DNA from 2 places in the Ruminococcus sp. RTP21358st1_G6_RTP21358_211008 genome. Region 2 is predicted to be linked to the other one. Evidence: riboswitches for the same ligand, from Rfam matches in the RefSeq annotation. Region 2 holds a riboswitch; the other holds the start of a gene.
What was found. Region 2 has a riboswitch for FMN ahead of AB5Z12_RS02770 (ECF transporter S component). Riboswitches for the same ligand answer to the same signal wherever they lie in the genome.
Positions count from the first base shown of each region.

Region 1: linked by a shared signal. The riboswitch ahead of ribD (bifunctional diaminohydroxyphosphoribosylaminopyrimidine deaminase/5-amino-6-(5-phosphoribosylamino)uracil reductase RibD) and the one ahead of AB5Z12_RS02770 (ECF transporter S component) in region 2 are both predicted to bind FMN.

Region 1 covers NZ_JBDGDM010000018.1:11,079-14,493, forward strand. The annotation lists gene ribE (riboflavin synthase) at 1-550, opposite strand, end outside; gene ribD (bifunctional diaminohydroxyphosphoribosylaminopyrimidine deaminase/5-amino-6-(5-phosphoribosylamino)uracil reductase RibD) at 532-1,659, opposite strand; FMN riboswitch at 1,935-2,049, opposite strand; gene AB5Z12_RS08930 (class I SAM-dependent methyltransferase) at 2,522-3,328, opposite strand; gene AB5Z12_RS08935 (class I SAM-dependent methyltransferase) at 3,353-3,415, opposite strand, start outside.
Region 2 covers NZ_JBDGDM010000004.1:95,557-98,971, reverse strand. The annotation lists gene AB5Z12_RS02775 (mechanosensitive ion channel family protein) at 77-985, shown strand; FMN riboswitch at 1,080-1,217, shown strand; gene AB5Z12_RS02770 (ECF transporter S component) at 1,383-2,018, shown strand; gene AB5Z12_RS02765 (DUF6783 domain-containing protein) at 1,982-2,161, opposite strand; gene AB5Z12_RS02760 (DUF6783 domain-containing protein) at 2,093-2,236, shown strand; gene AB5Z12_RS02755 (NUDIX hydrolase) at 2,252-2,866, shown strand; gene AB5Z12_RS02750 (hypothetical protein) at 2,898-3,407, opposite strand.

The DNA.
Region 1 (3,415 bases), on a different contig from region 2:
CATCATTTTCCAGATTAACCAGATCCCCCGGCACCTTTTCCAAAAGAGTGGTTTCTTCTCCTGTATGTGGAATGACCGACACCTGAAAACCAGCTTCATCAACCCTTGCAACTGTCAGGCTGATCCCATCAATACAGACGGATCCTTTTTCCACGATCAGATGCAAAATCTGTGGCGATGTCTCAATTGATACCCAGATGGCATTTTCTTCCCGGAGCATGGAACGTATCACGCCAGTCCCATCAATATGGCCGCTTACTATGTGTCCCCCGAACCTGCCGTCTGCAGCCATTGCACGTTCCAGGTTTACCTGGCTTCCGGCCTTGCAGCTGCCAAGACTGCTTCTTCTGATCGTCTCTGCCATCACATCGGCAGTAAATCCGTCCGGCTGAATCGACGTAACTGTCAGACACACACCATTCACAGCGATACTGTCACCGATCCTTGTCCCTTCCAGGACTTTCCGGGCTTTCACTGCCAGGATCCCTGATTCCCCTGTCAGCTGTATATAACGGACTTTTCCTTTCTCTTCTACGATTCCTGTAAACATGATTCCTCCTGTTTTTTATCACACACCTGACATTTTATCCGGATATCCTTACCGATCTGACAGATATCTGTATATTTCAGTTCCACTGCTTCAGACGGCAGTTCAACTCCAATACCCTCTACCGGTGTCTTCCCAGCCACACCGCCAAACAGCTTTGGTGCCACAAAAGCCTGTACTTCCTTTACAATTCCAGCTCGCAGTGCACTGTCATTTAACGTACCTCCTCCCTCCAGGAGGATGCTGTCAATGCCTCTGTTTCCAAGATCTGCCATCAGCTTCTTAAGGTCTATCTGATTCTTTTCGTCGGGACAGTAAATGGTTTCAACTCCCATGGTATGTAATATTTTTATTTTCTCTTTTGCATTTTTCTGTTCTGCATAAGCCACGATCGTCCGGTACTTTTCCGCACTTTTTACAATCTGACTGCCCGGCGGGATCCTGAGCTTACTGTCACACACAATCCTAACAGGACTTTTCCAGCCTTCTACCCGGACGTTTAACATCGGATCATCTGCAAGCACAGTTCCAATACCAGCCATGATTCCCATGTACTGATGCCGCATATGCTGTACTTCTTTTCGTGCAGATTCTCCGGTGATCCATTTTGATGCTCCTGTTTTCGTTGCGATCTTCCCATCCAGTGTCATGGCATACTTCATTACCACATAAGGGGTCTTCGTAGTAATATAATGGAAAAACACCGGGTTCAGCTGATCACATTCTTCTCTCATAAAATCTTCAACTACTGTTACACCGGCTTCCCTTAACATCTGTACACCTTTTCCTGCCACTTTCGGATTCGGATCTCTGGAACCGATCACCACTTTTCTGATCTTCTGTTCAATGATCGCTTCCGTACATGGAGGTGTTTTACCATGATGACAGCAAGGCTCCAACGTGACATAAATCACCGCACCTTCTGCTGATTCTGTAAGAGAAGCAATTGCATTACGTTCCGCGTGAAGTTCTCCATACTTTTTATGATAGCCTTCCCCGATGATCTTTCCGTCTTTTACGATCACTGCCCCTACCATAGGATTGGGATTCGTCCAGCCTTCTCCTTTTTTGGCCAGTTGAATAGCCCGAAGCATATATTCCTGATCCGTCATTTCTATTCCTTCTTTCTTATTCCTGTTCTTTGCCTGGGCTACGCCGAGGCTTTTAAACATGTGCAATCGGATTCACAGACAAGTGAATGGTATAGTTATTTCGAAAACGATGTACCAGATACAAAAAAGCCTGCAGAAATATCTGCAGGGTGGAATTGATCTGTTACATATGATTGATAAATGAATGTCTGATTTTCCTATATAAAAAGCTCTGAAATGGATCACCATCTCAGAGCTCTGATACTACATTCATTCATACAAAAAATCAACTGTACTATCATCTTCTTCCATCCAGACTGTACTGTCGGCCCCGGAATCTCACCGGATCATGCCTCTCGGCTCGCGGGCTTTACCGCCGGTAGGGAATCTCACCCTGCCCTGAAGATATCTTTTTGTTTATTTTAATACTTTATCTGTTGTTTGTAAAGCAGAATTTTTATTTTACTTAGTTTACTGATGGAGATAGAATATCCATATACACAATAAATATCCTCATTTTATCCATATATTATATCGTTTTATGAATTGTTTTTTTATTAAAATTACACTATTTTTTCACTATTTTTCATTACTTCATCGTTTTCGCCAGTGAATTGAGCAATGCCCACATCTCTGGATTAGCCAATACTTTTGCCAGAAGTTCCGGATCGACTTCATCAGCAACAGAACCGTCACAAGCAACCAAACGATAACGGTTTCTGTATAGAGTTGGTTGAAGCTTCTGGTTAAAGATTTGCAAAAGTTCCCATAGTGCATTATCTTTTAATTTTGCACGCTGGTGATAGAAAGCGGCTTTTGATGGTGTTTCATCAGTGCGTCCGAAAAAATGATAAAGTTCTCTCTCTCTGATATTGTATATCCACTATAGTTTTAGATGTATCATCTTTACCATCTTGAATTGATCAGAAACTGTCATACTGACCTTTGTGGATAGCTTTAAGCCATTTTTAGGGATGTAACGATAGTATGGTTCCTCCGCAATCACCTTCACATTACCCCCGATCTTTGCTGCCAGTTCTTCCGCTGAATCCACATAAAAGAACATTTGTGCATCGGCATGGCCGACCTGTTTCATATATTTTTTCTTCATCATGGTCATTCCTCTTTTGTTCACCGTATCAAAAACAACTTCCATATTTCCAAATTGCCCAATCATACGCAGAAGGGCAATGACCTTATGTTCCTCAAAATAATGAAATAACCCGCCTGCAGTAACGAGAATAGGAGCATCAAGTACATCATTGCGAACTTTTTTGATCCAATCCTTTGCAAAGGCATCCCCGGAAATATATAATTCCCTCTCTGGTTCGGGAAGAAGTCCCCGCCGGTATTCGATTACATGAGGCAGATCCACGGCATACCAGTGTGTCTTCCCGTTATCACATCGGTGATAGGTTGTCTCCAGACCACAGCCCAGTTGGACAATCACACCGTCCGGTCTGCGTTCCAGAAAAGACCGAATAATCCGATCCATATTAGCAGACCGGGAAGCAGAGGCCAAAAGCGTATACTGGTTCTGCATATTCTGTTCAATCAAGTCTAACGGCAGCCTATTTTTCAATTCCAATGCCTTTTTATCATATAAAATTTGCGAGCAATGCTCACTAGCATAAATTCTTCCCAGCATAGGGACAAACAGGGTATCCTCCACGACTCCTAACTTGGACATAGCCAAACCTCCTGTTTTGATACATTACTTTCTGCCGACAAGCAGCCGGGAAGACCCCAGCATCATCATGGCAGCCCGACGGTGGGA
Region 2 (3,415 bases):
GGGTGGACGAAATTGTTTTTGGATAATAAGGGACAGAGTTGTTTGTGAGAAAGGACTGAAAAAAGGAGATGGGAATTTGGAAGGACAGGTTATAGAGAATGCAGTTCAGGAGACTGTCCAGGAAACAGTGGATAAAGTAAACTCCAACTGGGATCAGATCAAGGCTTACTTTAACGGTCATATGCCGGATTTGATCAGCTTCGGAATGAAAGTGGTTCTTTCTATTGTAGCGTTTTATGTGGGAACAAAGCTGATCAAGTGGCTGCTGAAGGTTGCGAAGCGTTCCATGGAAAAGGCCGGCATAGACATGGGGGTTGCCCAGTTCATCTGTTCTTTTGGAAAATTTTTGCTGTATCTGATTCTGATTTTTAATATAGCTACTAATTTCGGTGTGAAGGAATCTTCCGTAGCAGCTCTTCTGGGAACTGCCGGCGTTACCATTGGTCTTGCTTTGCAGGGCGGTCTGGAGAATCTGTCTGGCGGTGTTATGCTGCTTTTGTTTAAGCCCTTTCAGGTAGGAGATTATATTATACAGGATCAGGCTGGTGGAACGGAGGGAACCGTATATAAGGTTGAGATGTTCTATACGACCCTGATCACCATTGACAATAAGCACGTAATCATTCCAAATGGAAAATTATCCAACAGCACCATTATCAATGTAACTGCGCAGAATTTGCGTAACCTGGAAATCAAAGTGGGAATTTCCTATGATTCCGATATTAAGAAAGCAAAAAAGCTTTTGCAGCACATTTTACAGGAAGATCCCGGAACCAAATCGGACAAAGACATGCTGGTCTTTGTAGACGAACTTGCTGACAGTGCCGTAGTCATGGGTCTTCGCGTCTGGGTGCCTACCGATAAATACTGGAAGATCAAATGGCGCCTCAATGAGAAAATCAAAGAATCTTTTGATGCCAACGGAATTTCCATTCCGTATCCGCAGATGGATGTACATGTGGTGGAGACAAATAAAGACAAATGATAATAGATATATAATAGAAAATATGAAATAGATGTACAAATAGATTTCCTATTGAAATTATCTTATTTCTATTGTATAATCCACCATGAAAAGAAAATTTCTTCGGGGCAGGGTGATCGAAATCCTTGGAAATCGAAATTCCCTACCGGCGGTATAGTCCGCGACCCGCTTTGGCGGCTGATTTGGTGAAATTCCAAAACCGACAGTAAAGTCTGGATGAGAGAAGAACGCGCAGAATATTTAGATCGGTTGATATTTTTTTGTACGTGCTCATTGCCCCGGAAGAGATTCCGGGGCTTTTTATGTGGTGATTTTAATGTTACTGGTTACTGGTAACATTTTAATCCCATACTTGCAGAAATTTTCTTTAAATATTATAATTTAAGGAGCAATGAGTATGAGCGAACAAGTAATCAAAAATGGAAACGTAATGGAACGAAGCCGTACCAGAACCATTGCCCAGGTAGCGATGTTAGGTGCTGTGGCAGGTGTGTTGATGAATTTTGAGGTACCGCTGCCATTTCTGGCACCGTCCTTTTATCAGTTGGATTTCTCTGAGATTCCAGCACTGATCGGTTCTTTTGCAATGGGACCTGTAGCAGGTATACTGATTGAACTGGTGAAAATTCTGGTACATCTGGTAACCAAGGGAACTATGACAGCAGGCGTTGGTGATGTGGCAAACTTCCTCTTTGGCTGTTCTTATGTAGTTCCAGCCGGACTGATTTATCGTTATCAGCATAAGAAGACAAGAACACACGCAGTGGCAGGTATGGCAGCAGGTGTAATTCTTACCACAGTGCTTGCATGCTTTGTAAACGCATTTGTACTTCTTCCGGCATACGGAAAAGCATTTGGAATGCCGGTACAGGCATTTATTGAAATGGGTGCAGCAGTACACAGCGGTGTAACCAACCTTCTTACTTTTGCAATTATGATCCTTGTACCATTCAATTTATTCAAATACACATTAACCTCAGTGATCGTGTTCTTTATTTATAAAAGAATCCGTGTGATTCTTCGCGGTGACTGATTCTCTGTTCCTTGATGAGATCTAGAGCCTGTTTGAAAAATCATTCCCGCAATCTGCACGCCCCACTTTGCGGTATATTTTGCCCGAATTCGGTTGCCGTAGCCCGCTACGGCGCCCTTATCCGGACAAAATCTCCCACAAATTGTGACGCACATCTTGCAGAAAGCTTTTTTCAAACACGCTGTAGCGAGACCTCTGACCAGAACAGCAAGAACTGACGAAAAGAGGTTCCTATGGGAAAAATCAACAGCATTACCAAACAGACAGATAATCGTTATGTAAACCTTTATAATGTAAAAGCCACCAGTGTGCACAATACCCCGGTAAACTATTTTGTGTCTTCCCGTGCAAAAGATGTAGACAGCCTGAAAATGGTGACACATAAGAACAATCCGGACGGTGTGATCATTTATAGCATTTATGGCGAAAAACATGACAAAGTGGTGTTGATTCGCCAGTATCGTTATACATTAGGCGATTATATTTATGAATTTCCAGCTGGTCTGGTAGAGCCAGATGAGAATTACCATGAAGGCGCAATTCGTGAAATGTACGAGGAAACCGGACTGAAGCTTGATCCCATTCCGGTAGCAGAAGCTTACCAGAAGCCCTATTTCACTACTGTAGGAATGACAGACGAGTCTTGTGCGACTGTATATGGATATGCCAGCGGCGAAATCAGTTCCAAGGCACAGGAAGATACGGAAGAAATTGAAGTGATTCTGGCGGACCGCGAGGAAGTGAAGCGGATTCTGAAGGAAGAGAATGTAGCAATCATGACGGCATATATGCTGATGCATTTTCTGGAAGATAAGGAACCATTTGGATTTTTGAATAAGATCAGGTAAAACAAAATCCCCGAAATTTTCGGGGATTTTGTTATTCATAGTATTCAATATCCTGACCGGAAGTATCGGATGAGCTGTCTCTATTATCGGAACCGGTACCAGAGCCATCCTCTGTATAATCAAGGTCTCCGCTGTCTTCTGTTCCGTAGTCCTCTGAAGGATCCTCTGTATAATCAGGAATATCGGTATTATCGGTAGTGTCGCTTCCTGAACTGTCTTCGGAATCTTCTGTAGGATAAGTAATCTGACCACTGTCAGAGGAATCCGTATCTGAATTATCATAGCTGCCGTCTACCTGGCTGCTGTCATAAGAAGTATCGTTCTGGCTGCTATCGTAAGAACTGTCATAGTTGCTGTCCTGGCTGTAAATCGGAAATTCAGCCTGTTCAGCCTGTTCAGCTGCAGTTTCCGGTGCTTCTGTCAAAGTGGTCTTGGCTGTGGGAACACGGCTCTCCTTGGGAACCACTACGGAAATTCCAAACATAGCCATACTAAGCAGAACCGCTGTGGATGCGATATGGAATTCATCTTTGTATCTCATAAATATTA